One region of the Streptomyces sp. NPDC048523 genome, then DNA from elsewhere that is predicted to be linked to it. Evidence: riboswitches for the same ligand, from Rfam matches in the RefSeq annotation. Region 1 holds a riboswitch; each other region holds the start of a gene.

Region 1 (7,247 bases):
CGCCTGGGTGGTCGTCGCGGCGACCAAGGACCGGTCGGAGCTCTTCTCCACCTTCACCCTCGCCCCCGGCACCGGCCTCTTCCAGAACCTGAGCGACCTCACCGCCTACCGCGACGGCATCTTCTGGCGCTGGATGGCCAACTCGGCCTTCTACGCCGGTCTCGGCGCCCTGCTCTCCGCCGCGGTCTCCGCCGCCGGCGGCTACGCGCTCGGCCGCTACAGCTTCCGCGGCCGTGAGGCCGTCTTCAAGATGATCCTGGCCGGCGTCCTGGTGCCGTCCATCGTGCTGGCCGTACCGCAGTACCTGCTGATGTCGAAGCTCGGCATGGCCGACTCGTACTGGTCGATGCTGCTGCCGTCGATCCTGTCGCCGTACGGCGTCTACCTGGTCCGCATCTACGCCGCCGCGTCCGTGCCCGCCGAGCTCATGGAGGCCGCCCGCATGGACGGCGCCAGCGAGTGGAGGATCTTCTCGCGGATCGCCGTACCGATGATGATGCCCGGGCTGATCACGGTGTTCCTCTTCCAGTTCGTCGGCATCTGGAACAACTTCCTGCTGCCCTTCGTCATGTTGGCCGACGACGAGAAGTTCCCGATCACCCTCGGCCTGTACACGCTGCTCGCCCAGGGCGCCTCGCAGCCCGCGCTCTACACCCTGGTCATCACCGGATGTCTGCTGGCGATCCTGCCGCTGATCGGGCTCTTCCTGGTGATCCAGCGGTTCTGGTCGCTGGACCTGATGAGCGGCGCGGTCAAGGCCTGAGGCTTCGGACCACTTTCACGAACGAGGAACATGACCACCAGCGCGAACGGACGCCGCAAGCCACCGACCATCCACGACGTGGCCCGGGAGGCGGGCGTCTCGCGGGGCACCGTCTCCCGCTTCCTGAACGGCGGCCACTACGTCTCGCCCGCCGCCCGGCGGGCGGTCGAGGCCGCCATCAGGAAGACCGGCTACGTGGTCAACCGGCACGCCCGCAGCCTCAGTACGGGCCGGTCGGACTCGGTGGCGTTCCTGCTGACCGAGCCGCAGGAGAAGTTCTTCGAGGACCCCAACTTCAACATCCTGCTGCGCGGTTGCACCGAGCGGCTGGCCCAGCACGACATCCCGCTGCTGCTGATGCTGGCCGAGAGCGACGACGACCGGCGCCGGCTGACCCGGTACATCACCTCGGGTCACGTCGACGGGGTGCTGCTGCTCTCCAACCACAGCGGTGACCCGGTCGCGGCCGAACTGCACCACGCGGGGATCCCGTTGGTGGTCTGCGGCAAGCCGATAGGGCGGGGGACCAAGGTGAGTTACGTGGCCGCCGCCGACCGGGAGGGCGCGCAGGACATGGTCCGCCATCTCCTCGCGGGCGGCCGCCGCCGCATCGGCATGGTCACCGGGCCGCTGGACATGCCCGGCGGCCCCGACCGCCTCGGCGGCTACCGGGACGTGCTCGCCGAGGCGGGCCTGCCCTACGACCCGGCGCTCGTCGTCGAGGGCGACTTCCGGCGCAGCGGCGGCGAACGGGCGGCCCGCCGCCTGCTGGCCCAGGCCCCGGACCTGGACGCGGTGTTCGTCGCCTCGGACCTCATGGCCCTCGGGGTCGTGGGTGTCCTTCAGCAGGCCGGGCGTTCGGTCCCGGACGACATCGCTGTCGGCGGCTTCGACGACTCCCCGGCGGCCACCGCCATCACCCCCGCCCTCACCACCATGCGCCAGCCCTTCGACCGCATCAGCGCCGAGATGGTCCGCATGCTGCTGGCCCAGATCGCGGGCGAGGACACGGCCGGAGTGATCCTCCCTACGGAACTGGTGGTCCGGGACTCCGCGTAGCCGAACGGGACGGACCGGCACCGGCCCGCTCTGCGGCCCCCCGGAACCGGAACTGCCGTCAACGGATGTGAAAGCAGGAGCCGTCCGGTTCGCGTCGAGTCGCGGGGGCCAACCATCCGTATTCTCTGATCATGGCCGCCTCCACCGCATATTCACTCATCGCCACCGACCTGGACGGCACGCTGCTCCGCGCCGACGACACCGTCTCGGACCGGTCGCTGGCCGCGCTCGCGAGGGTGGCGGAGAGTGGGGCCCGGCATCTCGTCGTGACGGGACGGCCGGCGCCCAGAGTGCGGTCCCTGCTCGACGAACTCGGCAGCACGGGGCTCGCGGTGTGCGGACAGGGCGCGCAGGTGTACGACGCCGGCGCGGACCGTCTGCTCTGGTCGGTGACCCTGGACCGGGAGCTGGCCGAGACCGCGCTCGGCAAGATCGAGGCCGAGGTCGGGCAGGTGTACGCGGCCGTGGACCAGGACGGTATCGAGGGGCTCACGCTCATCGAACCGGGCTATCTGATGCCCCACCCGACCCTGCCCGCCGTACGGGTGGGCCGGCGCGACGACCTGTGGTGCGAGCCGATCAGCAAGGTGCTGCTGCGCCATCCCTACCTGTCCGACGACGAGTTGGCGGTCACGGCGCGTGCGGTGGTGAGCTCGCTGGCGACGGTCACCATGTCGGGGCCCGGGACCGTCGAACTCCAGCCATGCGGCGTCACCAAGGCGACCGGCCTCGCGCTGGCCGCCCGGCACCTGGGTCTGGGCCCGGAGGTGACGATCGCCTTCGGGGACATGCCCAACGACATCCCCATGTTCGACTGGGCGGCCCGTGGTGTGGCGATGGCCAACGCCCACCCCGAACTCAGGGGCGTGGCCGACGAGGTGACCCTGTCGAACGAGGACGACGGCGTCGCCGTCGTCCTCGAAAGACTGTTCCGTGCGGCGTAGTTCCTAGTACGCGCCGAACACGTTGTCGATGGACCCGTACCGCTGGGCCGCGTAGTTGCAGGCCGCGGTGATGTTCGCCACCGGGTCGTACGGGTCCCACGAGGTGTTGGCCACGTGGTACGCGTTGAAGGTCGGGTCGATCACCTGGAGCAGGCCCTTGGAGGGCGTGCCGGCCGCCGCGTTGGAGTCCCAGAGGTTGATGGCGTAGGGGTTGCCGGAGGACTCGCGGATGACGTTGCGGTAGATGCCGTCGTAGGAGCCGGGAATCCCGTGCTCCGCCATGACGGCGAGGGAGGCCCGGATCCAGCCGTCGAGGGTGTTGGAGTACCCGAGCGTGCTGGCGGTCTGCACGGTCGGGGTGGCCGCGGACGCGGTGGTGGCGCCGATGAGGGGGAGCGCGAGGACGGCGGCCCCGGTGCCGGCGACGGCGAGCTTGCGGACGAGACGGCTGGTGCGGGTACGTCGGTGCTGAGCGGCAGCGGACATGGTGAAGTTCCTCTCCGTCGCCTGCGAGGTGAGCTGTCGGGTTCGGGCGGGAGATGCCCGGCCACGCCTACGAAAGGCGTGACTTCACCCCAAGCCGTGCCGGTATGTCCAAAGACGCCCGGTCCGGCGGTCAACCTGGTTCCCCCGCTCCTGCCATGGTTCTCGGTGGGTGTACGGGCGGTGGCAGGATTCGGCGTCCGCCCGACAGGCCGGGAACGTATGCGAGAGCACATGTCCGGAACAAGTGGCGAATTCACATGAGGTGCCTATTGACCTTGGTAAGGGGCATTTGAGGTACTTGATCCTTTGCGTTCGCCAAGTCTCAACTCGCGCACGGGCAAAGGCGGATCGGTGAATTCCGGTTTCATGCCGGTTCGCCCGCACGAGTGGGTCAAGTCACACTGGAGCGCAAGAGGTGCAAAAGGGGCAAGAAACCTCAACTCATGCTCAACCGGCGGCCCGTGGGATTCACTGCCTCCGCGCCCGTCCCGCCATGGCGGCCGATTCCGTACAAGTCGGTAGATATTTGTTCTTATCAGATGATCGAAAACATACCGGCCGTGATCCGATACCGCCCGGCATGGACGGGGCGGGCGCTATCGGTGATCCAAAGGTGACCGGATACGCTGACTTGAGTGATGGCAGCGACCTATCGACATTCCGTGTGACCGCCAGTAGACACCAGCAGACAGGAGACCCCTCGTGACCGTCGTCGGGCCGTTCGGGCTGAGCGTGCGGGACCAGGCTCTGGAAGCCGATGTCCAGGCCGGATTGGCGGCTGTCGAGGAGGGACTGCTCGAGGCCACCAAGAGCGAGGTCCCCTTCATCACGGAGGCCGCCCAGCACCTGGTGCGAGCGGGTGGAAAGCGGTTTCGGCCGTTGCTCGTGATGCTCGCCGCCCAGTTCGGTGACCCCTATGCGCCGGGCCTGGTGCCGTCGGCCGTGGTGGTGGAGCTGACCCACCTCGCGACCCTGTACCACGACGACGTCATGGACGAGGCCGAGGTCAGGCGGGGTGTCGAGAGCGCCAACACCCGCTGGGGCAACTCGGTGGCCGTGCTGACGGGCGACTTCCTGTTCGCCCGCGCCTCGCACATCCTGGCCGACCTCGGGCCCGAGGCGGTCCGGGTGCAGTCGGAGGCGTTCGAGCGCCTGGTCACCGGCCAGATCCTGGAGACGGCCGGGCCGCAGGACGGCCGCGATCCGGTGGAGCACTACCTCGACGTGCTCGGCGGCAAGACGGGCTCCCTGGTCGCGGTCTCGTGCCGCTTCGGGGCCATGATGTCGGGCGCCGACGAGACCGTCGTGGACGTCCTGACCCAGTACGGCGAGCGCCTCGGTGTCGCCTTCCAGCTCGCCGACGACGTGCTGGACATCGCCTCCGACTCCCGCGAGTCCGGCAAGACGCCGGGCACCGACCTGCGCGAGGGCATCCCCACGATGCCCGTGCTGCGGCTGCGGGAGCGGGCCGCCCGGCTCGGCCTTGCCGAGGACATCGCCCTGTGCGAGCTGCTCGACTCCGACCTCACGGACGATGCCCGGCACGCGGAGGCGCTGGCGGCCCTGCGCACGCACCCCGCGCTGGAGCAGGCCCGCCGGGACACCGTGCGCTACGCGCAGGACGCGCGCGCGGCCCTGGCACCGCTGCGGGAGTGCGACGCGAAGGCGGCGCTGATGGAGCTGTGCGACGCGGTGGTGCATCGGGCGGGCTAGCGCCGGCCGTCCGGCTGCCCGGCAGAGCGAACGCCCCCTACGGGTCGTAGGGGGCGTCGGCATGTCGTGTCATACCCCAGGTGTACACGGAGTTGGCTCCGAGGTCTGACGCATTCTCATGGCCGATTTGGTCAGATGGACATCACGGAAAACACCACTCCTCACCGATTCGGGTGAGAATGGCGGCTACGGGTGGATGCATGGGAGTGGACAGCCGCCGCCGACGACGGAGGTAAGGCACACATGGCACCGTACGAATCCGACGACAGCGTGACCGCCGCGGACGCCGAAGAGTTGCGTTCCGCGCGTCGGCGCAGGGCCGCGCGGTACGTCGTACCGGCCACGGTGGTGGGAGTCGCGGCGGCGACCATCGGGCTCGTCCCGGCGCTCGCCGACTCCGGTGACCCCGACCTGCCGAAGATCAGCGCACAGGAACTCATCGAGAAGATCGCCGCGTCGGACGTGCAGCAGCTGTCCGGCACCGTGAAGATCACCACGGATCTCGGTCTGCCGGACCTCGGCGGCCTGGAGAGCTCACTCGGCTCCGCCGCCGGGTCCTCCGGCTCGGGCGACGGTTCGTCCGCCGACCCCACCACCAAGCTCACCGAACTCGCCTCCGGCACGCACACACTGCGCGTCGCGGCCGACGGCGAGGACAGGCAGAAGGTCTCGCTGCTGGAGAACGCGGCGGAGTACAGCCTCATCCACAACGGCAAGGACGTCTGGGGCTACGACAGCAAGTCCAACTCCGTCTTCCACACCACGGCCTCCGAGAGCGGGGGCAAGCAGAAGGAAGAGCTCCCGGCCACACCCAAGGACCTCGCCGAGGACGCCCTCAAGGCCGCCGACAAGACCACGTCGGTGACCGTGGAGGGCACCGCGCAGGTCGCGGGCCGGGACGCCTACCGCCTGGTCATCAAGCCCAAGGACGACGGCTCGACGGTCGGTCAGATCACCGTGGCCGTGGACGCGAAGACCGGGCTGCCGCTGAAGTTCACGCTGACGCCGGCGAGTGGCGGCGCGGCCGTCGTGGACGCGGGCTTCACCCAGGTCAGCTTCACCAGGCCGGCCGCCTCGACCTTCGACTTCACCCCGCCGAAGGGGGCGAAGGTCGAGGAGGGCGACGCCGCGAAGGCGCCGGAGCACCGCGAGGGCCTGCACAAGGGTCCGGGCGACGGCCCCGGCAAGGGTTCCGACGACCTCGGCAAGGGCGGCCCCGAGGGGCTGAACGTCATCGGGGACGGCTGGGACTCCATAGCCACCTTCGACACCGGCGGCCAGGGCGTCCCGTCCGGCTCCGAGGTCGGCGGTGACGTCGGCGGCTTCCTGGACTCGCTCGGCGACAAGGTCTCCGGCAAGTTCGGGGAGGGCACCGTCTTCAAGACCCGCCTGATCAACGCCCTGATCACCGACGACGGCAAGGTCTACGTCGGCGCGGTCACCAAGGACGCCCTGGTGAAGGCGGCCGACGCGGGGAAGTAGCTCCCCCGCGGAGCACGACGAATCGAGGGAGCCGATGGACCAGCCGTCCGCCACGGAGCCGGACCCGGAGGGGGCGGACGAGGGTGCTTCGGAGGGTGTGGGTGACAGCGTCATCCACACCCGGGCCCTCACCAAGCGCTTCCGCGGCGGACAGCTCGCCGTGGACGGTCTCGATCTGACCGTCCCGGCGGGCAGCGTCTTCGGCTTCCTCGGCCCGAACGGCTCGGGCAAGACCACCACCATCCGCATGCTGATGGGCCTCATCGAACCGACCTCCGGCTCGGCGCGCGTCCTCGGCCGGCCCATGCCGCGCGCCTCCCGGACCGTCCTCCCGCACGTCGGCGCGCTCATCGAGGGCCCGGCCCTCTACGGCTTCCTCTCCGGCCGCGACAACCTCGTCCGCTACGACGCCGCCGACCCGACCGCCGACCCGCGCACCCGGAACACGCGCGTGGCGGCCGCCCTGGACCGGGTGGGCCTGGCGGCCGCCGCCGGCAAGAAGGCGAAGGCGTACTCACTGGGCATGAAACAGCGCCTCGGCCTGGCCGCGGCCCTCCTGCAGCCCCGCAGGCTCCTGGTCCTGGACGAACCGACCAACGGCCTGGACCCGCAGGGCATGCGCGAGATCCGTTCCCTGGTGCGGGAGCTGGCCTCGGACGGCACCACCGTCTTCCTCTCCTCCCACCTCCTCGACGAGATCGGGCAGGTCTGCACCCACGCGGCGGTGATGGCCCAGGGGCGCCTGATCACCCAGGGTTCGGTGGCGGAGCTGGCGGCGGGGGCGAGAGGGAGGCTGGTGG
Region 2 (7,247 bases), on a different contig from region 1:
CCGTCGGAGAGCAGACCCAGGCAGGCGCACACCTCGACGCCCTCGTTCTGGTCCTTGATCGCCTTGATGGTGCCCGCGACCCGGTCCACGTCACGGTCGGTCGGACCGCGCCCGGAGGCCACCAGGCAGACCCGCTTGGCACCGCCCGCCAGACCGGCCGCCGCGGCCTGGGAGGCCTGCTCCGGCTTCAGCCAGGTGTACTTCAGGATGCCGGCCTCGGAGCCGAGCCGCTGCGAGCAGTACGAGCAGTCCTCGGGGCACAGCCCGGACTTCAGGTTGACGAGATAGTTGAGTTTCACCCGGCGCCCGAACCAGTGCCGGCGCACCTTTCCGGCCGCGGCCACCACGTCGAGCAGGTCGTCGTCGGAGGTGGCCAGCACGGCCAGCGCCTCCTCGCGGGTCGGCAGCTCGCGCCGAAGCCCCTTGTCCACCAGCGTGTTCAGCAGGTCCATGAGAGCCGATCCTGTCCTACGAACCCGCTCCGGGCCAAGGTAGGGATCGCACAACACACCCGCTGTGACGTGTGGGTATTGCCACACCGTAGGTAGCGTTTCCTGCCGCTAGGGTCTGTCCGTTGTCTACAAAAGCCCCGGAGGACCCATGGCGTTCGGCTGGATCGACGAGCAGGCGGCGGCGCGCCGGCGGGCCGGACTCGTACGGACCCTGCGGCCGCGTCCGGCCGACTCGCCGTTGCTGGATCTCGCGAGCAACGACTACCTGGGCCTGGCCCGCCATCCCGAGGTCGTGGAAGGGGCCGGGGCGGCCGCGCGGACCTGGGGCGGTGGCGCCACCGGATCCCGGCTCGTCACCGGAACCACCGAGCTGCACACCGAACTCGAGCGCGAACTGGCCGAATTCTGCGGCTTCGAGGCCGCGCTCGTCTTCTCCTCCGGATACGCCGCGAACCTGGCCGCCGTCACCGCGCTCGCGCCGCACGGCTCGCTGATCGTCTCCGACGCGGGCAACCACGCCTCGCTCATCGACGGCTGCCGGCTGGCCCGCGGCACGGCCCAGGTCGTCGCGCACGCCGACCCGGACGCGGTGCGCAAGGCGCTCGGCACGCACGACGGCCCGGCCATCGCCGTGTCCGACACGGTCTTCTCGGTGGACGGCGACGCGGCGCCCCTGGCCGGCCTCGCCGAGGCATGCCGGGAGCACGGCGCGGGCCTGGTCGTCGACGACGCCCACGGCCTGGGTGTGCTCGGTACCGGCGGCCGCGGCGCCCCGCAGGCGGCGGGACTCGCGGGCGCCGACGACGTGGTCGTCACGGTCACGCTGTCCAAGTCGCTCGGCAGCCAGGGTGGTGCCGTCCTCGGCCCCGCACGGGTCGTCGCACACCTGGTCAACGCGGCACGGACGTTCATCTTCGACACCGGTCTGGCACCCGCGTCGGCGGGAGCCGCCCTCGCTGCCCTGCGGCTGCTCGGCCGTGAGCCCGAGCGGGCCGCACGCGCGCGCGAGGTGGCGACCGGACTGCACGCACGCCTGACCGCCGCGGGTCTGGAAGCGGTACCTCCGGACGCCGCGGTGGTCTCGGTGCGCGCGCCCTCCCCGGAGGAGGCCGTTCAGTGGGCGGCCGACTGCCGTGCCGCCGGGCTCTTCGTGGGCTGCTTCCGGCCCCCGTCCGTGCCCGACGGCATCTCACGGCTCAGGCTGACCGCCCGCGCGGACCTCTCCGAGGAGCAGATCGAACGCGCTGTGCGGGTGATCGGTGAAACACGACCATGAGTCGGCGTGACACGGCCGTGCTCCCGGTGGACCGACGGTCAGAACGCGGCTGTGAAGCCCGCCCAGCTCTCGGGGGAGAAGAGCAGCGCGGGTCCCTCCGGATTCTTGGAGTCGCGTACGGCGAGCAGCCCGGCACAGGGCCCGGCCGACGGCCTCGCCGTCTCGACGCAGTTGTTCGCCCCGGTGCTGTAGCTGCTGCGCAGCCAGCGCACTTCGGGCAGTTCCGTAGCGGTGGTTACGTTCCGAGGCAGTGCGGACATGGTGCCTCCTTACGCGCCGTCACCCATCCCGGCGAGGTAATCCAACGACTCCTCGGGCGAAAGGGCGTGGGCCTGAAGGGTGTTGAAGGCCTCGGTGTAGGCCTGGAGGTCTTCTTTCCGTTCGAGGTAGAGGCTACTCGTCAAGTGGTCGAGAACAACCACGTCCAGATCAGAAGTGCGCGAAAATGAGAAGATTACGAAAGGCCCGGTGATACCCACATGCGCCCCGGCAGTGAACGGCAGTACCTGCAGCCGCACTTGGGGCAGCCGCGCCGCCTCCAGAAGTCTCCTCAGCTGCCGGGCCATCACCTCGGGGCCGCCCACCTCCCGCCGCAGCACCGCCTCGTCCAGGACGGCGCTCAACTCCAGAGGCGGCTGGGCGCGAAGGATGTCCTGCCGGGCCAGCCGTACCTTGACCAGTGCGTCGAGACGTTCGTCGTCGAGGCCGTCGACCGCGGCCCGGGTCACCGCGCGGGCGTACTCGGGCGTCTGCAGCAGCCCGGGCACGACCGAGGTCTCCAGCGTGCGCATCGCGCTCGCCTGGGCCTCCAGACTGATGAAGTCCCGGTACGTCGGCGGCAGGACACCCCGGTACGCGTGCCACCAGTGGTGCCGGCCGCCGCTCTCCTCGGAGCCCGCCAATACCATCAGCAGCTCCCGCAGATTCGCGTCCCCGACGCGGTAGGCGTCGAGAAGTAACCGCACATCGGCCGGTTTCACCCCGCTGGCACCGGTCTCGATGCGGCTCACCTTCGACTGGTGCCAGCCCACGAGCCGGGCGGCCTCACCGCTGGTGAGCCCCGCACTCGCGCGCAGCGCACGCAGTTCGGCGCCCAGTTTCCGCCGGCGCACCGCGGGGCCGTGCTGCATGGCGCTACTCCTTACTCCCTACGAGCCGCCCGAATACGGTCTCGCGTCGCAGAGTTCACCGCTTCGAGCGACAGATATATGCACATCTTGGTGGATCGGCACCCGTCGCAGCCGCGGTGATGGCACTCTGACGATGAACCACCAGTCCGGGACCGTACTCGAACCATCCGCACCGTGTCGGACTCCGGTCCCGTGGGAAAGGGACGACGTCGCCATGGCAGACCACCTGGAAGCATCCGTCACTCTGCCGAGCGAACCCGCCTCGGTCTCCGCGGCCCGCACCTATGTCCTGAGCACACTGGCGGAGTGGGGGCTGCCGTCCACCACGGACACCGCCGAGACCGTCCGGCTCATCGTCTCCGAACTCACCACCAACGCCGTACAGCACACCTTCGGGCAGTCACCCACCTTCACGGTGGACATCGAGCTGGACCGTGACGAACAACTGCGCATCGGGGTCACCGACAGCCACCCCCGTTTCCCCAAGCGGCTGCCGGCCGCGGTCCAGCAGGACAACGGGCGGGGGATGGTGATCATCCGCTGGCTCGCCGCCGAGTACGGCGGCAAGCTGAGGGTCAGGCCCACCCGGGAAGGCGGCAAGACCGTCTCCGTCGAACTCCCGTGGACGGTTCCGGTGCAGCCGGTCACGGCGGCGGGGCAGCAGGAGCCGTAGGAGAGCTCATACCGGCCGCGCGCGGCCGAACGCTCCCCGCAGCAGCGCCCGGAAGGCGTCCGCCGCGGGTGCCGCCTCGCCGGTCCGGTGGACGACCGAGATCGTACGGCGCAACGCGCCGGCCTCCAGCAGCCGCGTGCCCACCGGAGTGGCCGCCGTCCGAGCCACCATCTCCGGCACCACCCCGACCCCCAGCCCCGCGCTGGCCAGCGCGCACACCAGGGCGTATCCCGGGGTCGCCACCAGCACCGACGGTGTGGTCCCGATCCGGGCCAGCACCGCCTCCACCTCCCGCCGGGCCGGATGATCCGGCGCCATGCTGATCAGCGGCTCACCGGCGAGCTCCGCCAGCGGCAGCCGCGTCGAGCCGCCCGCCAGGGCATGCCCGGGGGCAGTCACGAGGACCAGCTCCTCGGTCAGCAGCGGTTCCGCGCTCAGGGTGGCCGGGAGGGCGGGGGGCTCGCCCGGCTCATAGGCGTGCGTCAGCGCCAGGTCGATCTCACCGGCCGCCACCGCGGTGATCCCGGCCGTGGGTTCGTGGAAGGCGACCGACAGCTCCACGTCCGGGTACGCCCGGCGGAACGTGCTCAGCACTGGCGGCAGCAGCTGAATGCCCGCCGTCTGGAAGGTGCCCAGCCTGAGCGTGCCGCCCGACAGGCCGGTCAGCCGGGCGAGTTCGTGCCGGGCCCGGTCCAGCTCGTCCAGCACCCGCCTGGCCCGCGCCACCAGCAACTCGCCCGCACCGGTGAGCCGCGTGCCGCGGTGATGCCGTACGAGAAGAGCGGTACCCGCCTCCCGCTCCAGCTTGGCCAGCTGCTGGGAGAGGGCGGGCGGGGTGTAGCCGAGGCGCTCGGCGGCCCGGGTGATCGAGCCCGCCTCCGCGACGGCGACCAGGGCGGCGAGGCGGACCGGGTCGTACATGGCGAGGCCTGCCTAAAGGAGTGCTTAAGGGAAACCCAGGTTATTCGACATACCTGCTGAAGGCTCCGGCGCGGCAGGCTGGTCCGCATGAACGGACAGATCGTCGCCTTCACCGGGATCGCCGCCGGCATGGTCGCCATGCCGGGCGCCGACTTCACCGTCGTCGTACGCAACGCCCTGGTCTCCCGCCGGGCCGGGGTCGTCTGTGCGCTCGGCGTCGTGGCCGGGCTACTGGTCCACACGGCGCTCGCGGTGGCCGGGGTCGCCGCGGTGCTCACGGCCGTGCCCGCGCTGTTCCGGGCGCTTCAACTGCTGGGCGGGGGTTATGTGCTGTACCTGGGTGTACGGACCCTGCTGGAGCTGCGGCGGACCGGCACGCAGACCGTCGTCGAGGCCGACGTGGCGGTACGTCCCCTGCGGCAGGGCTTCGTCACCAACGCGCTCAACCCCAAGGTCCCCATCACCTTCCTCAGCCTGTTGCCGCAGTTCGTGCCCCAGGGGAGCTCCACGCTGCCCAGGACGCTGCTGCTCGCGCTGATCGTGGTCGCTCTCGCGCTGGTGTGGTTCCCGGCGGTAGCCGTGCTCGTGGACCGGCTGGGGCGGTGGCTGCGCCGGCCGCGGGCGGCCCGGGCCGTCGGCGGGGTCACCGGAGGCGCGTTGACGGTTCTCGGCGTGATGCTCCTGGCCGAGCCGCTGCTCGCGGTCTGACCACCTCGCTTTGCGCCGACGGAGGCATCGGGGCGGCTGTGCCGTCCTGCGCTTCGGAAGCCCGAGGGGGCGGCGGGAGGTCAGGTCGCCGCCGCCCCCTCGGGGTCACTTGACCCGGCCGTACCAGACGCTCTTCGTCCAGATCTTCTGCAGTCGCACCACGTCCCCGGTCTTCGGGGCGTGCCAGATCTTTCCCTTCCCGGCGTAAATGCCGACGTGGTACACGTTCGAACCCGAGTGGAAGAACACCAGGTCGCCGGCCTTGCGGCTGCCCACGCCGATGTGGCGGGTCTTGTTGTACTGCTGGGCCGCCGTGCGCGGGAGCTTCTTGCCCGCCTTCTTGAACGAGTACAGCGTGAGCCCTGAGCAGTCGAAGCGGCGGGGCCCTGTGGCGCCGTACTTGTACGGCGAGCCCTTCTTGGAGGCCGCTACCTTGAGTGCCTTCGTCGCAGGTGTCGCGGCCGCGGCGTCGGGCGCGAGGCCCGGGACCACGACGGAGCCGCCCACGGCGGCGATGGCGAAGGCCGAGGCCGTACCGGCCCGGACCATCAGCGACGGGACACGATTGAGCGCAGTCATGCGCAACCCTTCGTCAGCCGCCTGTGAAGGATGACCTGTCGGATTCGGGCTGGCGAAGTTGCCCGGCCGCTGACGCGGCTTCACCCCAAGGGACACTCGGCGCGGTCATGGCGTGACCGTTCCGGCGACCCGTCGTGCTTGGGTCCTCCACTCCTGCCGATCCACTTCTGTCGACCGGTCATCCGGGCGGCGGCAGGACTCGGCGTCCGCCCGGATCGCCCCGCCACTGCGGCGGGGGCTTGTCGTCAGACAGGGATCTTGGCGCACGGAAGTGCGAAAAGCCCAACGGAACCGTTGATTTGTGGTGTTACTCACCACTCACCCGTTTGGGTGGACACCCCTTCGAAGGAAGGGGTGTCGAGGGGTTCACAGACCCCCGGACCAGCACGGAAGGGTCTCATTCCGGTCCCGAAACAGGCGCGTTGTGCAACTCCGACGCTCGCAAAAAAGGAGCCGCGCCTCCTCCAATAGGGGGTACGTCGTTTGGTCCGTTTCGACTCAGCTCCGGACGCCTCGTCAACTGTCGGGCCCCGGAGGCACGGTGACCCGGGCCGTACGCCGCTCGCCGTCCAGGACCCGCAGCGCCCGCGCCAGCGTCGCGGCGTGCAGTTCGCGCTCACCCCTGCTGTGCATCAGCACGAGCGCGTCGCGCAGCTCGGTCGCCCTGCTCACCAGCGCCTGCGCCGCGCGCAGTCCGCCGTAGGTGTCCTCGCGCCGGGCCGGGTTGATCCGGCCCAGCAGGTCGACCACGTCGAGATAACGGTCGATCAGTTCACCCTCGGCGCGCGTGAGCGCGGGCAGCGGTGGAAGGTCAGGCACCATCGACGGCTCACCTCGCGCCCGGCGCGGTACGGGAGGGCCTGCGGCTCGGGACGATCGCGTCCGCCAGGCCGTAGTCCACGGCGCCCCGCGCGTCCAGGACCTTGTCGCGCTCGATGTCCGCGCTCACCTGCTCGGGGCTGCGGCCGGTGTGCCGGACCAGCATCTCCTCCAGGCGGGCCCGCACCCGGACCAACTCGTCGGCCTGAATGGCCAGATCGCCGGCCTGCCCCTGCACCGGCTCGCTCAGCGCGGGCTGGTGGATCACCACCCGGGCGCCCGGCAGGACGGACCGCTTGCCCGGCGTGCCCGCCGCCAGCAGCACCGCCGCGGAGGAGCCGGCCTGGCCGAGGCATGTCGTCTCCACGTCACAACTGACGTACTGCATCGTGTCGTAGATCGCCGACATCGCGCCGAACGAGCCGCCGGGGGAGTTGATGTACAGCGAGATGTCCCGGTCGGGGGCCTGGTACTCGAGGTACATGAACTGCGCCATCAGGTCGTTCGCCGAGGTGTCGTCGATCGGCGTCCCGAGGAAGACGATCCGCTCCTCCAGCAGCTTCGAGTACGGATCCGTCGTCGTGTGCCCGTAGCTCGTGCGCTCATGGAACTCGGGCAGGACGTGACGTGCGGTGGGTCGGGTCATCGCGTACCCCTCCTCGCGGCAGGCTGTCTGTAAAAAATGTACA
Region 3 (7,247 bases), on a different contig from region 1:
GCTCGGCGTGACGGGGCCGGCGTGGCCCTCCGGACGTGACGGCCGGAACATCCCTGAGCCGCATTCCTCCCCGCGGTCACCGTAAAATCGACCCCACTGTGTCTGACTCCCTCAACGCCTCCGAAGCCCCCCGCTCCCGGCCCCCCGCCTCCGGCGAGTCCGTTCGGCATGTTTCCGGGGTGTCCGTGCGGCACAGCCGGGCCAAGGGGGAGCCACGGTTTCCCGATGGGCCCAGTGCTGATCCCGCGGGGTCGCACTTCGAGCGGCGGATCCGGAGTTTCCAGCCGCGGCGGAGCCGGGTGACGGCGGGGCAGGCGGACGCGTTGCAGCGGCTGTGGCCCACGTGGGGGCTCGACATCGACGGGCAGCACACGATCGACCTCGGTGAGATGTTCGGGAACGACCGTCCCGTCGTGCTGGAGATCGGGTTCGGGATGGGTGAGGCCACCGCGCAGATGGCCGCCGCCGACCCCGACACCAACATCCTCGCCGTCGACGTGCACACCCCGGGCCAGGGCAACCTGCTCAATCTCGCCGAGCAGCAGAAGCTGTCCAACATCCGGGTCGGCAACGGCGACGCCATCATCCTGCTGCGCGAGATGCTCGGCGAAGACTCGCTCGACGGACTGCGCGTGTACTTCCCCGACCCCTGGCCCAAGAAGCGACACCACAAACGGCGGCTGATCCAACCCGAGTTCCTGGACCTGGCCGCGACCCGCCTGCGGCCCGGCGCGCTGGTGCACTGCGCGACCGACTGGGAGCCGTACGCCGAACAGATGCTCGACGTACTCACCGCGCACCCGGCCTTCGAGAACACCCGGACCGGCGGCGGTTTCGCGGCGCGTCCGGAGTTCCGGCCGCTGACCCGTTTCGAGGGACAGGGACTGGAGAAGGGACATGTCGTGAACGACCTGCTGTTCCGCCGCGTACAGCACGGCGACCGACCCGACCGACCCGACCAGTCCCCCACCGGCGCCTGAGCATCCCGCCCCGCCTGCGGGCGGCGCCTCTGTCTCGTTAAGGTCGATGCCGTGGCCACCTTTCCCCCGTATCCGACGTACTCCGGTGACCCCACCGGTGGCGGTGCACTGCGGCATGCGCACTGGTGGCAGCGGAAGTGGGTGCGCTACGGCGCGCTCATCACCCTCCTCACCCTGTCCGGGCTCGTCATCCTCGCCCTGGTCCGTCAACAGACCGGTACCGAGGGGTTCCTGGTCGGCCTGGGGCTCGCCGTCCTGCCCGTACCGCTGCTCATAGCCGCGTTCCGCTGGCTCGACCGCGTCGCACCGGGGCCCTGGCGCAATCTGCTGTTCGCCTTCGCCTGGGGCGCCTGCGCGGCCGCGCTGATAGCGATCATCGCCAACAGCTTCGCGACGAAGTGGATAGCGACGGCGACCGCCGACCCGTCCGGCGCGGACACCCTCGGCGCGACCGTGATAGCGCCGATCGTCGAGGAGTCCGCCAAGGCCGCCGCCGTACTGCTCGTCTTCCTGTTCCGCAGACGGGACTTCACCGGGATCGTCGACGGCGTGGTGATAGCGGGGGTCACCGCCACCGGCTTCGCCTTCACCGAGAACATCCTCTACCTCGGCACCGCCTTCGGCACCGACCAGCTCACCGGTGACCGCGGCATCGCCTCGGTCACCGCCGCGACCTTCTTCGTGCGTGTCGTCATGTCGCCGTTCGCGCACCCCTTGTTCACCGTCCTGACCGGCATCGGCTTCGGCATCTCCGCGCTGTCGGCGGAACGCCAGCACGTACGGCGGGTTCTCGTCCCGCTGTCCGGACTGCTGCTCGCGATGGGCATGCACGCGACGTGGAACGGCTCGTCGACATTCGGGGAGTACGGCTTCTTCGCGGTGTACGCGATGTTCATGGTGCCGGCGTTCGCGCTGCTGACCTGGCTGGTCATCTGGACACGGCAGCGGGAGCTGAAGACCGTGCGCGAGGAGCTGCCCGCGTACGCCGTCGCCGGGTGGCTGACGCCGACCGAGCCCCATGTGCTGGGCTCGATGCGGGCGCGGCGGGTGGCGCGGGACTACGCGCGGCGGCAGTTCGGCGGGCGGACCGCGGCGCGGGCGGTCTCGCAGTACGAGGCGTACGCGACGTCGTTGGCGTTCCTGCGGCGCCGGGGGCGGCTCGGGCGGGCGAACGCGGACTTCGTCGTACGGGAGCGGGAGTTGCTGCACGAGCTGTGGCGGCGGCGGGATGTCGCGCGGCCCGCGCTGGACCACGCGGCCCGGATCACGGCACCGCCGGTACCGGTGGCCGCGCCGCCCTGGCCGGTGTACGGGGCGTACGGATACGCCCCTCACCCGGCCCGGCCGACGCACCACGGCCACCCCGGCCAGCCGACGCCCCCGGTCCACCCGACGGTGCCGTACCCCGCCTACAACCCGTACCGCACATAGACCGTGCGGCGGAGGGTCAGGCCGACGCCTCCGTCAGGCGCGCCAGCTCCTCCTCCGTCAGGGTCAGGTCGGCCACGCCCAGCAGCGCCGGCAGCTGTTCCACCGTGCGGGCGGACGCGATCGGGGCCGCGACCGTCGGCTGGGCGGCGAGCCAGGCGAGGGCGACCGTGGCGACCGGGACGGTGTGGGCCTCGGCGATGTCGTCGAGCGCCGCGAGGACCTTGCGGCCGCGCTCGGTGTCCAGGTGCTGGCCGGCGCCCGCGGCGCGCGCACTGTCGACCGTCGTACCGGGGCGGTACTTACCGGTGAGGAACCCGGAGGCGAGGGCGTAGTACGGGACGGCGGCGAGGCCCTCCCGGGCCGCGAGCGCCTCCAGTTCACCCTCGTACGTGTCGCGCGAGACCAGGTTGTAGTGGGGCTGGAGGGCGACATAGCGCGCGAGGCCCTCGCGGTCGGAGAAGGCGAGGGACTCCGCGAGGCGCGCGGCGGAGATGTTGGAGGCGCCGATCGCCCGCACCTTGCCCGCCTTCACCAGTTCGTCCAGCGCGCCGATGATCTCCTCGACCGGCACCTCGGTCTTGTCGAAGTGGGTGTAGTACAGGTCGATGTGGTCGGTGCCCAGGCGCTTCAGGGAGGCGTCGGCGGCGGCCTTGATGTTCGCCCCGGACAGGCCCTGGAAGTCGGGGTGCTGGCTGACCTTCGTGGCGATGACGACGTCGTCACGGTTGCCGCGAGCCGCCAGCCACTTGCCGATGACGGTCTCGGACTCGCCGCCGGAGTTTCCCTCGACCCACGCCGAGTACACGTCGGCCGTGTCGACGAAGTTGCCGCCGGCCGCGGTGTACGCGTCGAGGACGTCGAAGGAGGTGGCCTCGTCGGCGGTCCAGCCGAAGACGTTGCCGCCGAGGGTGAGCGGGAAGACCTCGAGGTCGGAGGAGCCGAGCTTGCGAAGAGAAGTCATGCCAACGTCAACGCCCGTGCCGGACGCCGGTCTTCCGCTGCGGCCGCAAAGTCCTCGTAAACAAGCGGAATCAGCTCCTCCGGCGCACCGGCACAAACCTCAGGGGCGCTTCAGTTGGCGCCTCAGGGAGTGAGCCCCTTGCCGCGCAGCCACGCCATCGGGTCGATCCCGTCGGCCGAGCCGTTCGGGTGGACCTCCAGGTGCAGGTGCGCGCCGGTCACGTTGCCCGTGGCGCCCACGCGGCCGATGACGTCACCGGTGCCGACCTTCTGGCCGACGCTGACGCTGATCGAGGACTGGTGGCAGAACCACAGCTCGGTGCCGTCGTCGAGGGTGAGGATCGTGCGGTAGCCGTAGGAACCGGCCCAGCCGGCCTCGGTGATGGTGCCGCTGTGGATCGCCTTGATGAGCGTGCCCGTGGGGGCGGCGAAGTCGAGGCCCGTGTGGTAGCCGGAGGACCACAGCGAACCGGCCTGACCGAAGGTCGAGGTGATGGTGTACGACGAGGTCGGCAGCGTGTACTGCTTGGCGAGCTCGGCCAGGCGCGCGGCCTCGGCCTTCTTCGCGGCCGCCTCCTCCGCCTTCTTCTTCGCGGCGGCGGCCTTCTCCTGGGCCTCCTTCTCCGCCTTGGCGGCGGCCGCGTCGGCCTCCTTCTCGGCGGTGTCCGCGATGGCCTGGGCGGCCTTGGTGTCGAGCTGGTCCTGCTGCAGCTCGGCCTGGGCCAGGATCCGCGAGCGCAGCGCCTCACCGGCGTCCGAGGTGCCCTTGGCGGTGTCGGCGGTGGTGGCACCGACGCTGCTGAAGGCGCTCGTGTCGTCCGCGGTGGGGGCGGAGTCGTCCGAGATGAGCGAGCCCACGTTGGGCAGGTCGGGCATGGAGATGGAGACCGGCGGCTTGCCGGTGTTGGCGCTGGCCATCCCGCCGGCGCTGACGGCGGCTATGACACCGACGCCCAGAACGGTGGAGCTACGGGCGAACCCTCCGCCACGCTGCTTGGCGACGCGATGCCGGCCTCGTACGGGAGCGAGGGAGTCCGCGGTGGGGTTCCACTCGCCGAGCGGGGCCTCGTCGTCGGCGCGGTAACCGCCGTATACGAGGGTGTCGCTCGGGACGTACGGCGCCTCGGGGGCAGGCGGGTTGGACGCCACGTGGGCGCGCTCCTTTCCTTCCTTCTCGCCTACCGGGTTAGCTGACGGGTTCGGAGCAGGAAGGTCTCCTACGCGCGTATACCGACCGTGCTGCCACGGTGGCGTACGAGCGATTCACCCCAAGTTGGTGGTTCCCCGGTTCCCTTGCGGAATTCGGCGCGTGAGCACGGAGCCGTCTCTTGTGACGGCTGGGACGACCGCGCTGCGTTATCGAACGTTAATAGACGCGGGGGCCCGATTCCAAGCCGTTCCGCTTGATCATTAACGAAATCACGCTGGACTTACGGCCCATGAACGCCTAAAAACGGGCGAGTTGACCTTCACTCAAGCCACACAAGGACATTGACGGTATGTCAGCTGTAACGCGGAGGGCGGTCGCGCGCTCACCCCGCGTCACATCACGTCACGAAGGGGAAAACACTCAGGGCCGGAGTCCAGTGAACTGGACTCCGGCCCTGAGCCGTGAGTAGCGGGGACAGGATTTGAACCTGCGACCTCTGGGTTATGAGCCCAGCGAGCTACCGAGCTGCTCCACCCCGCGTCGTTGTGTAACCAGCATACGTCATCCGGAGAGTGCTCCGCGCCAGGGTTGTTTCGGGACCCCTCCCGCTGGAGCGGCGTACCGTGGCGGCCCTCACCAGAACCAGGAGGGAACCATGGCGGCAGCCGACGAGCGACCGGCGGAGATCGGCGAGCGGGACATCCCGCTCTCCGGCGGGCGAACGCTGCGGGTGACGGAGTTCGGCAACGGCGGCATCCGGCTGGCGGTGCGGGCCGGCTCGCCCTATGTGGTGACGAGCCTGGAGCAGTTCCACGACGGGACCGTGCTGAAGCTCTCTCCCGGCCGTGAAGGGTCCAACGCCCACAGGAACTGGGTGCGGGACCACGGCGGCGGCGAGGACGGCGGCGGCGGGGAGTGATCCTCGTCCGGGCCCCGATGGTGTAGCGGGCTACACCGTGCGCCCGGGGCCGTTCGTCTAGCGTGAGCGGCATGGGGAAGTCGGTGCGGCGTGCGGCGATGGCGAGCGTGCATCTCGTCGTGGCCGCGGCGATGTGCTTCGGCATGTACCTCTTCATCACCGTGCTGCTGATCGCCGCCATCGGTACGGTCGCCGTGGTCGGCTGCTGGCTGCTGCCCGAGGCCGTGCTGCTGATACGGCGGATCGCCGGCGCCAAGCGGAACCTGACCGCCCTGTGGACGGGCCGGGAGATCCCCGAGGCGTACACACCGATGACCGGCACCCTGCGCGAACGGCTGCGCATCTCGGTGCGGGACCCCGGCACGCTCAGGGACCTCCGCTGGATGCTCGCCCACTACCTCTACGGCGCCCTCCTCGCGCTCGCCCTCCCGCTGTGGCCCCTCGGCCTGGTCGTCGACGGCGTGTGGGCCGGGGCGCTGCGCCGCGACCCCGTCGTCCTCCCGCTGATCGTGCGGCTCGCGGACACCGAGGCCCGCTGGTCGACCGTGCTGCTCATGCCCTCCCCCGAGGCCAGGCTGGCCCGGCGGGTCGAGGAGCTGCGGGAGACCCGGGCCGATGCGATCGCCGCGCACGAGGCCGAGCTGCGCCGCATCGAGCGGGACCTGCACGACGGCGCCCAGGCCAACCTGGTGGCGCTGTCGATGCGGATCGGACTCGCCAAGCGGGCCTACGAGCGGGACCCCGACGCCGCCCGCAAACTGCTGGACGACGCCCAGGACCAGGCCGAACAGGCGCTGGCGGAGCTGCGGCAGGTGGTGCGCGGCATCCACCCGCCGATCCTCACCGACCGGGGTCTCGTCGGCGCGGTAAGGGCGCTCGCCGCGAGCGGCGGACTCTCCGTGGTCGTGGACGACGGCGGCCTGGACGCGGGCACCCGGGCGCCCGCGGCGGTGGAGGCCGCGGCCTACTTCGTGGTGGCCGAGTCGCTCACCAACGTCGCCAAGTACAGCGGCGCCGACCGGGCCGAGGTCCGGCTGGCCAGGACCCGGCGCGGTCTGACCGTGCGGGTGCGGGACGAGGGCCGGGGCGGCGCCGACGAGTCCGCTGGCTCGGGGCTGCTCGGTATGCGGCGCCGGGTCGCCGCGCTCGACGGGACCTTCGAAGTGACCAGCCCCATCGGGGGCCCGACCGTGATCGATGTGGAGCTGCCGTGCGTGTGGTGATCGCCGAGGACAACGCCCTCCTGAGAGAGGGGCTCGTCCTCCTTCTGACCTCCTCCGGGCACGAGGTCGTGGCCGTCGTCGGCACCGGCCCCGAGATCCTGCCCGCCCTGCTCGAACACCGCCCTGACGTGGCCGTCCTCGATGTGCGGATGCCGCCCGGGTTCCGCGACGAGGGTCTGCGGGCCGCCCTGGAGGCGAGGGAGCGGATCCCGGGACTCCCGGTACTGGTGCTCTCGCAGTACGTCGAGGAGTCGTACGCCGCCGAGTTGCTGGCCGGTGGCACCAGCGGGGTCGGCTACCTCCTCAAGGACCGGGTCGGCCGGGTCGACGAGTTCCTCGACGCGCTGGAGCGGGTGGAGGCCGGCGGTACGGCGCTCGACCCCGAGGTCGTCACCGAGCTCCTGACCCGGCGCCGCGACACCCCGCTCGGCTCCCTCACCCCGCGCGAGCGCGAGGTGCTGAAGCTGATGGCCGAGGGCCACGACAACACGACCATCGCCAAGACCCTCGTGGTCACCGAGCGCGCGGTCAGCAAGCACATCGGCAACGTCTTCCTCAAGCTGGGCCTGCCGCCGAGCGACAGT
Region 4 (7,247 bases), on a different contig from region 1:
GCCTCGCCAAGGCCCTCGGTCTGCTGGCCGACGCGCTCAGGGCGCCCGCGTTCGCGGACAGCGAGGTCGAGCGGCTCGTCCGCAACCGCCTGGACGAGATCCCGCACGAGCTGGCCAACCCGTCCCGTCGCGCCGCCAAGGAGCTCTCCAGGGAGCTGTTCCCGGCGGACTCGCGCATGTCGCGCCCGCGCCAGGGCACCGAGGAGACCGTCGAGAACATCGACTCCGCGGCCGTACGCGCCTTCTACGAGAAGCACGTGCGCCCCGCCACCGCGACCGCCGTGGTCGTCGGCGACCTCACCGACATCGACCTGGACGCGCTGCTCGCCGACACCCTCGGCTCCTGGACGGGGTCCACGGCCCGGCCGCGCCCCGTACCGCCGGTGACCGCCGACGACACCGGCCGGGTCGTCATCGTGGACCGCCCTGGCGCCGTCCAGACGCAGCTGCTGATCGGCCGTATCGGCGCCGACCGGCACGCACGCGTGTGGCCCGCGCAGGTGCTCGGCACGTACTGCCTCGGCGGCACTCTCACCTCCCGCCTGGACCGCGTGCTGCGCGAGGAGAAGGGCTACACCTACGGCGTACGGTCGTTCGGCCAGGTCCTCAGGTCCGCCCCGGACGGCTCGGGCGCCGCGATGCTCGCCATCAGCGGCTCGGTCGACACCCCGAACACCGGTCCCGCCCTGGACGACCTGTGGAAGGTGCTGCGCACGCTCGCCGAGGGCGGTCTGACCGACGCCGAGCGCGATGTCGCCGTACAGAACCTCGTCGGTGTGGCACCGCTCAAGTACGAGACGGCCGCGGCCGTCGCGAGCACGCTGGCCGACCAGGTCGAGCAGCACCTGCCCGACGACTACCAGGCGACCCTGTACCAGCAGCTCGCCGCGACCGGCACCGTCGAGGCCACCGCGGCCGTCGTGAACGCCTTCCCGGTGGACCGGCTGGTGACGATCCTGGTCGGCGACGCGGCCGCCATCAAGGAGCCCGTCGAGGCGCTCGGCATCGGCGAAGTCAAGGTCGTGACGGCCGAGTAGCGGGACCCCGGCCCCAGGGGCCCTGGTGACGCAAGCGTCACCAGGGCCCCTGGATGTCCGAATTGGGCAGGAGGTTGCCTGTCTGCCCTGTGGGATGCGCTACAAATCCCGTGATCGGTTTGGGGATTGAAAGTGGCCCCGCTTAGCGTCCTCTGGGCTGTCCGTCAGGCACTGCGCCGCGTCCGCGGCACCGGACAGCCATCGCCGAGTCCCCGCATGGCGCGAGCCAGGGGAGCCGGGGACCCAACCATGCGTCCCTGGGGTGAATCGGACGCCCGCGCACCGCGAGGGGGTCCGTAGGAGACCTTCCTGCTCCGAACCCGTCAGCTAACCCGGTAGGCGAGAAGGAAGGAAAGGACCGGCCACCACATGGCGTTCACCTGCGCCACCGGGAAGCACCGTCGTCCCAGCCGTATGAAGCGCACCACCGCCCGCGCGGCGGGCGTCGCGGCCCTCGCCACCACCGGCGTCATCGGCACCATCGCAGCCCCGGCGTTCGCCGCCGACAACTCCGTCGAGCAGACCGGTCTCATGCCCGTCGTCAGCGTCGGAGAGTCCCTCGCCGACCAGCTCGACGCCCAGGCCGAGGCGCAGGCGCAAGCCGCCGCGCAGAAGAAGGCGGCGGCGGAGGCCAAGCGCAAGGCCGAGGCGCGCGCCAAGGAGATACGCGAGGCCAAGGAGCGCGCCGCCCGCGAGGCCGAGCGCAAGCGCCTCAACCGCTTCGTCGCCCCGATCTCCGGCTCCTACGTGTCCACCGGCTACAAGAGCGGTGGCTCCCTGTGGTCCTCCGGCAGCCACACCGGTGTCGACTTCCACGCCGCGAGCGGCACCTCGGTCCACGCGGTCGGCCGCGGCACGGTCGTGGAGACCGGCTGGGGCGGGTCGTACGGCAACCAGATCGTGATCAGGATGGCCGACGGCACGTACACCCAGTACGGCCACCTGTCGTCCATCGGCGTCTCGGCCGGCCAGTCGGTCACCCCCGGCCAGCAGATCGGCCTCTCCGGCGCGACCGGCAACGTCACCGGCCCGCACCTGCACTTCGAGGCGCGCACCACCCCCGAGTACGGCTCGGACATCGACCCCGTCGCCTACCTGCGCTCGCACGGCGTGAACGTCTGACGACCCACCGCGCGATCTCCGCGAGGCCCCGGCTCCCCGAGCCGGGGTTTTCGTCGTTTCCGGGGCCCCGTTGTCCAAAAAATATCCCCGGATTCCGGTCCGCCGTCGGAAATTCCCGCTCATTGCAATAGAGTCACTGAACACACGTCAATCGGCGACGTTTCACGGGGATTAAGACGGAGGTCGGACATGCGTATTCCGGCGCACTCGGTATGCACGGCGATCCGGGACGACATCGTCGCCGGTGTCCACGAGCGCGGGAGCCGGCTCACCGAGGAACTGCTCGCCCGCCGCTACGGCGTCTCCCGGGTCCCGGTCCGCGAGGCCCTGCGCACACTGGAGGCCGAGGGCTTCGTGGTGACGCGGCGGCACGCGGGCGCGTGTGTGGCCGAACCGACCGAGCAGGAGGGCGCCGACCTCCTGGAGATGCGCATGCTTCTCGAACCGCTCGGCGCCTCCCGGGCCGCCCAGCGGCGCACCGAGGCCCATCTGAAGGTGCTGCGCGGCCTGGTCAGGCTGGGTCAGGAGCGGGCCAGGCGCGGCAACAGCGACGATCTGCGCTCGCTGGGGGGCTGGTTCCACGAGACGCTCGCGCAGGCCTCCGGCAGCCCCGCGCTGACCTCGATGCTGACCCAGCTGCGCCACAAGATCGCCTGGATGTACCTCGTGGACGCGCCCGCCAACCCGGTGGAGTCCTGGGCGGAGCACGGCGCGATCGTGGACGCGGTGGCACGCGGGGACGGCGAGCGCGCGCGGGCGATCACGGCGCTGCACACCGAGCGCTCGAGCGCGGTGCACCGGCTGCGGTTCACCTCCGGGCAGGACCGCGCGGACCGTGTGAGGACCTCGCAACATCCTGTAAACGTGACAGGTCTGCGGCATTAACACGGGCACCGTATACAAAGGGGTGGGAATTCGAGGGGGAGTATTTCCGCTGCCCGTAAAAGGGAAATGCGAAGGGCCCGCCCGGTAATTCGGGCGAGCCCCTCGGTGCTTTTAAGGCACCGTCCCTCAGACGGTCTCGGGAAGCTCCTCGAGCCCCTCGGCGACCAGCTTCGCGAGCCGGTCGAGGGCCGCGTCCGCGCCCTCGGCGTCGGAGGCGAGGACGATCTCCTCGCCGCCCTGGGCGCCCAGGCCGAGAACGGCCAGCATGGAGGCCGCGTTGACGGGGTTGCCGTCGGCCTTGGCGATCGTCACCGGGATACCTGCGGCCGTGGCGGCCCGGACGAAGATGGAAGCGGGGCGGGCGTGAAGGCCCTCGGCCCAGCCGACGTTGACGCGGCGCTCAGCCATGTGATGCTGCCCTTCGGTGTTCAGGGTTGTCTAGACCAGTTTCCCACACGTGAAGCGCCCCCGGACAGGACCTGAGGTTCCTGCCGGGGGAGTGGTCGGACCGCGGCCTCGGCCCGACTTCCGTCCTTGCGCGTCCTCGCGTGTTCTCCACAGACTGCCTCGCGCCGTTGTCGTACGCGAGCCGTACTCTGGGGCCCATGCAGAGCGCGTCGGACCGGCACGAGTACCCCGCCCACTGGGAGGCCGACGTGGTGCTGCGCGACGGCGGCACCGCGCGCATCCGGCCCATCACCGTCGACGACGCCGATCGCCTGGTCAGCTTCTACGAGCAGGTCTCGGACGAGTCGAAGTACTACCGCTTCTTCGCGCCCTACCCTCGCCTGTCCGCCAAGGACGTCCACCGCTTCACGCACCACGACTTTGTGGACCGGGTGGGACTCGCCGCCACGGTCGGCGGCGAGTTCATCGCCACCGTACGCTACGACCGCATCGGCGCCGACGGCATGCCCGCCACCGCCCCCGCCGACGAGGCCGAGGTCGCGTTCCTGGTCCAGGACGCCCACCAGGGACGGGGCGTCGCCTCCGCCCTCCTCGAACACATCGGGGCCGTCGCCCGCGAGCGCGGCATCCGGCGCTTCGCCGCCGAGGTGCTGCCCGCCAACGTCAAGATGATCAAGGTGTTCACCGACGCCGGGTACACCCAGAAGCGCAGCTTCGAAGACGGCGTGGTGCGCCTGGAGTTCGACCTGGAGCCCACCGACCGCTCGCTCGCCGTGCAGTACGCGCGCGAACAGCGCGCCGAGTCGCGGTCCGTGCAGCGGCTGCTCACCCCCGGCTCCGTCGCCGTGGTGGGCGTCGGACGCGCCCCGGGCGGTGTGGGCCGCAGCGTGCTCGGCAACATCAGGGACTACGGCTTCACCGGCCGCCTGTACGCCGTCAACAAGGCGTTCCCCGAGGACCAGAAGGACCTCGACGGCATCCCCGCACACCGCTCGGTGCGGGACATCGACGGCCCCGTCGACCTCGCGGTCGTCGCCGTACCGGCCGAGCATGTGCCCGAGGTCGTCGCCGAGTGCGGGGCACACGGCGTGCAGGGACTCGTCGTGCTCTCCGCCGGGTACGCCGAGAGCGGCCCCGAAGGGCGCGAGCGCCAGCGTGAACTCGTGCGCCACGCACGCGCGTACGGCATGCGGATCATCGGCCCGAACGCCTTCGGCATCATCAACACCTCCGCGGACGTCCGTCTCAACGCCTCACTGGCCCCCGAGACCCCCCGCCCCGGCCGGATCGGCCTGTTCGCCCAGTCCGGCGCCATCGGCATCGCCCTGCTCTCCCGGCTGCACCGGCGCGGCGGCGGGGTCACCGGCGTGACCGGCGTCTCCACCTTCGTCGCCTCCGGCAACCGCGCGGACGTCTCCGGCAACGACGTCCTGCAGTACTGGTACGACGACCCGGACACCGACGTCGTCCTCATGTACCTGGAGTCCATCGGCAACCCGCGCAAGTTCACCCGCCTCGCCAGGCGTACGGCGGCGGCCAAGCCCCTGGTCGTCGTGCAGGGCTCGGGCACCGCCCCGCAGGGCCACGCCGTCCGCGCCACCCGCCTGCCGCACGCGACGGTGTCCGCGCTGCTGAGGCAGGCCGGAGTGATCCGCGTGGACACCATCACCGAACTCGTGGACACCGGCCTGCTGCTCGCCCGCCAGCCGCTGCCCACCGGACCCAAGGTGGCGATCCTCGGCAACTCCGAGTCGCTCGGCCTGCTCACGTACGACGCGTGCGTGGCCGAAGGGCTGACGCCCTCACCCCCGCTGGACCTGACCACCGCGGCCGCGCCCGAGGACTTCCACGCGGCCCTCGCGCGCGCGTTGGCGGACGACTCCTGCGACGCGGTGATCGTGACGGCCATCCCGGGGGTCGGCGAGGGGTCCGCGGGAGACGCCGCCCTCGCCGAGGCGCTCAGGTCCGCGGCGGAGCAGGTCCCCGGCAAGCCGGTCCTCGTGGTCCACGTCGAACTCGGCGGCCTCGCGGAGGCCCTGTCGGCGGCGACCAGCACCGCGCCCCAGGCCACCGCGGGCCCACCGAAGATCCGTGCCGACCACCCGTTCCGCGCCTTGGACCGGCTGCGCACCGCACCGGGCCCCGCGGAGACGTCCGCCCCCGGGAACGGCGACCGCCTCATCCCCGCCTATCCCGCCGCCGAGCGCGCGGTGCGGGCCCTGGCCGATGTCGTGCAGTACGGCCAGTGGCGCCGGGAGTCCGCCGAACCGGGCAAGGTGCCCGAGTACGAGAACATCGACGAGAAGGGCGCCGCCACCCTGATCGACGGCCTGCTCACGCGCGGGCAGGGCCTCACCATCGGCACCGAGGACACCTGCCGACTGCTCGCCGAGTACGGCATCCAGGTCCACCGCGCCCTGCCCGCCGCCACCTCCGACGCCGCCGTCGAAGCCGCCGCCACCCTCGGCTACCCGGTCGCCCTCAAGGCCACCGCCCCGCACCTGCGCCACCGCGCCGACCTAGGCGGCGTACGCCTGGATCTCGCGGACGAGGAGCAGCTGCGGCGGGCGTACGCCGAGCTGACCGAGTTGTTCGGCACGCCCGACGAACTGCGGCCCGTGGTGCAGGGGATGGCCCCGCGCGGGGTGGACACCGTGATCCGGGCCGTCATAGACCCCGCCGCCGGCGCCGTGCTGTCCTTCGGGCTCGCCGGGGCCGCCTCCCAGCTGCTCGACGACACCGCTCACCGGCTGATTCCGGTCACCGACCGGGAGGCGGCGAGCCTCGTCCGATCGATCCGGACCGCGCCGCTCCTCTTCGGCTGGCGCGGTTCCACCCCGGTCGACACCCCCGCCCTGGAGGAGCTCCTGCTGCGGGTGTCCCGGCTGGTCGACGACCATCCCGAGGTCGTCGCGGTCACCCTGGAGCCGGTCGTCGTCGCCCCGCGCGGCCTGAGCGTCCTCGGCGCCTCCGTACGGCTCGCGCCACCGCCCGCCCGCGACGACCTCGGCCCGCGGACCCTTCCCGCGTACTGAGCGGCGGCGAGCGGTGCCTCGCAGTCAGCGCGCCACCGTAGGATGGACGTCATGGCCAAGACCAGTACGACGACCCAGGGGCTGCGTGCGGCGATCGAGCGCAGCGGCTACTACCCGGCCCTCGTGGCCGAGGCGGTGGAGTCCGCGCTGGGCGGCGAGCCCATCCGGTCGTACCTGGTCCACCAGGAGACGACGTTCGACCAGAACGAGGTGCGGCGGCACGTGACCGTGCTCGTCCTCACGGGCAACCGCTTCATCGTGAGCCACACCGACGAGCAGGCCGCGGACAGCACGTCCCCGACGCCGTACGCCACCACCTCCACGGAGTCCGTGAAGCTCGGCCGGATCTCGTCGGTCGTGGTCAGCCGGGTCGTCGCGAACCCGGAGCAGTACCAGCCGGGCACCCTGCCCCGCGAGGTCGTGCTGACCATCGGCTGGGGCGCCGTCTCCCGTATCGACCTGGAGCCCGCCGCCTGCGGCGACCCCAACTGCGAGGCGGACCACGGCTACACCGGCAGCTCCACCGCGGACGACCTGAGCCTGCGCGTCAGCGAGGCGGGGGACGGCCCGGACACCGTGCGCCAGGCGCTCGCCTTCGCCCAGGCCATCTCCGAGGCGACCGCGGACGTCCCCCGCTGATGGTGCAGCCCGCAGCCTGGGACCACCCCGAACCCCTGGCCCTCGACACCGCGCCCGTCCCCGAGTACGGCACCGGCTCCCTCGCCGACCTGCTGCCCACCCTCGCCGCCGGCATGGCCGT

The links. A riboswitch is a leader RNA that binds a small molecule or an ion and turns the genes downstream of it on or off. The one in region 1 is predicted to bind cyclic di-AMP.
Positions count from the first base shown of each region.
Region 2: it holds a riboswitch for cyclic di-AMP, as region 1 does, so the genes downstream of both, ACGFWE_RS21220 (C40 family peptidase) here and ACGFWE_RS16525 (transglycosylase SLT domain-containing protein) in region 1, are expected to answer to the same signal.
Region 3: it holds a riboswitch for cyclic di-AMP, as region 1 does, so the genes downstream of both, ACGFWE_RS25610 (M23 family metallopeptidase) here and ACGFWE_RS16525 (transglycosylase SLT domain-containing protein) in region 1, are expected to answer to the same signal.
Region 4: it holds a riboswitch for cyclic di-AMP, as region 1 does, so the genes downstream of both, ACGFWE_RS33490 (M23 family metallopeptidase) here and ACGFWE_RS16525 (transglycosylase SLT domain-containing protein) in region 1, are expected to answer to the same signal.

Region 1 covers NZ_JBICWQ010000003.1:161,470-168,716, forward strand. The annotation lists gene ACGFWE_RS16510 (carbohydrate ABC transporter permease) at 1-763, shown strand, start outside; gene ACGFWE_RS16515 (LacI family DNA-binding transcriptional regulator) at 794-1,822, shown strand; gene ACGFWE_RS16520 (HAD family hydrolase) at 1,954-2,766, shown strand; gene ACGFWE_RS16525 (transglycosylase SLT domain-containing protein) at 2,770-3,252, opposite strand; cyclic di-AMP (ydaO/yuaA leader) riboswitch at 3,258-3,430, opposite strand; gene ACGFWE_RS16530 (polyprenyl synthetase family protein) at 3,955-4,965, shown strand; gene ACGFWE_RS16535 (outer membrane lipoprotein carrier protein LolA) at 5,209-6,447, shown strand; gene ACGFWE_RS16540 (ABC transporter ATP-binding protein) at 6,482-7,247, shown strand, end outside.
Region 2 covers NZ_JBICWQ010000004.1:53,142-60,388, forward strand. The annotation lists gene bioB (biotin synthase BioB) at 1-452, opposite strand, end outside; gene ACGFWE_RS21190 (8-amino-7-oxononanoate synthase) at 601-1,728, shown strand; gene ACGFWE_RS21195 (DUF397 domain-containing protein) at 1,767-1,988, opposite strand; gene ACGFWE_RS21200 (helix-turn-helix transcriptional regulator) at 1,998-2,858, opposite strand; gene ACGFWE_RS21205 (ATP-binding protein) at 3,073-3,531, shown strand; gene ACGFWE_RS21210 (LysR family transcriptional regulator) at 3,538-4,452, opposite strand; gene ACGFWE_RS21215 (LysE family translocator) at 4,540-5,160, shown strand; gene ACGFWE_RS21220 (C40 family peptidase) at 5,266-5,739, opposite strand; cyclic di-AMP (ydaO/yuaA leader) riboswitch at 5,743-5,954, opposite strand; gene ACGFWE_RS21225 (hypothetical protein) at 6,256-6,561, opposite strand; gene ACGFWE_RS21230 (ATP-dependent Clp protease proteolytic subunit) at 6,569-7,204, opposite strand.
Region 3 covers NZ_JBICWQ010000005.1:17,906-25,152, forward strand. The annotation lists gene lhgO (L-2-hydroxyglutarate oxidase) at 1-11, shown strand, start outside; gene trmB (tRNA (guanosine(46)-N7)-methyltransferase TrmB) at 99-980, shown strand; gene ACGFWE_RS25600 (PrsW family intramembrane metalloprotease) at 1,032-2,411, shown strand; gene ACGFWE_RS25605 (aldo/keto reductase) at 2,428-3,372, opposite strand; gene ACGFWE_RS25610 (M23 family metallopeptidase) at 3,495-4,520, opposite strand; cyclic di-AMP (ydaO/yuaA leader) riboswitch at 4,532-4,689, opposite strand; tRNA gene ACGFWE_RS25615 (tRNA-Met) at 4,988-5,061, opposite strand; gene ACGFWE_RS25620 (hypothetical protein) at 5,177-5,440, shown strand; gene ACGFWE_RS25625 (histidine kinase) at 5,512-6,663, shown strand; gene ACGFWE_RS25630 (response regulator) at 6,651-7,247, shown strand, end outside.
Region 4 covers NZ_JBICWQ010000007.1:300,877-308,123, reverse strand. The annotation lists gene ACGFWE_RS33495 (M16 family metallopeptidase) at 1-1,037, shown strand, start outside; cyclic di-AMP (ydaO/yuaA leader) riboswitch at 1,230-1,393, shown strand; gene ACGFWE_RS33490 (M23 family metallopeptidase) at 1,407-2,159, shown strand; gene ACGFWE_RS33485 (GntR family transcriptional regulator) at 2,349-3,044, shown strand; gene ACGFWE_RS33480 (HPr family phosphocarrier protein) at 3,171-3,452, opposite strand; gene ACGFWE_RS33475 (GNAT family N-acetyltransferase) at 3,650-6,487, shown strand; gene ACGFWE_RS33470 (DUF5998 family protein) at 6,539-7,126, shown strand; gene ACGFWE_RS33465 (alkaline phosphatase family protein) at 7,126-7,247, shown strand, end outside.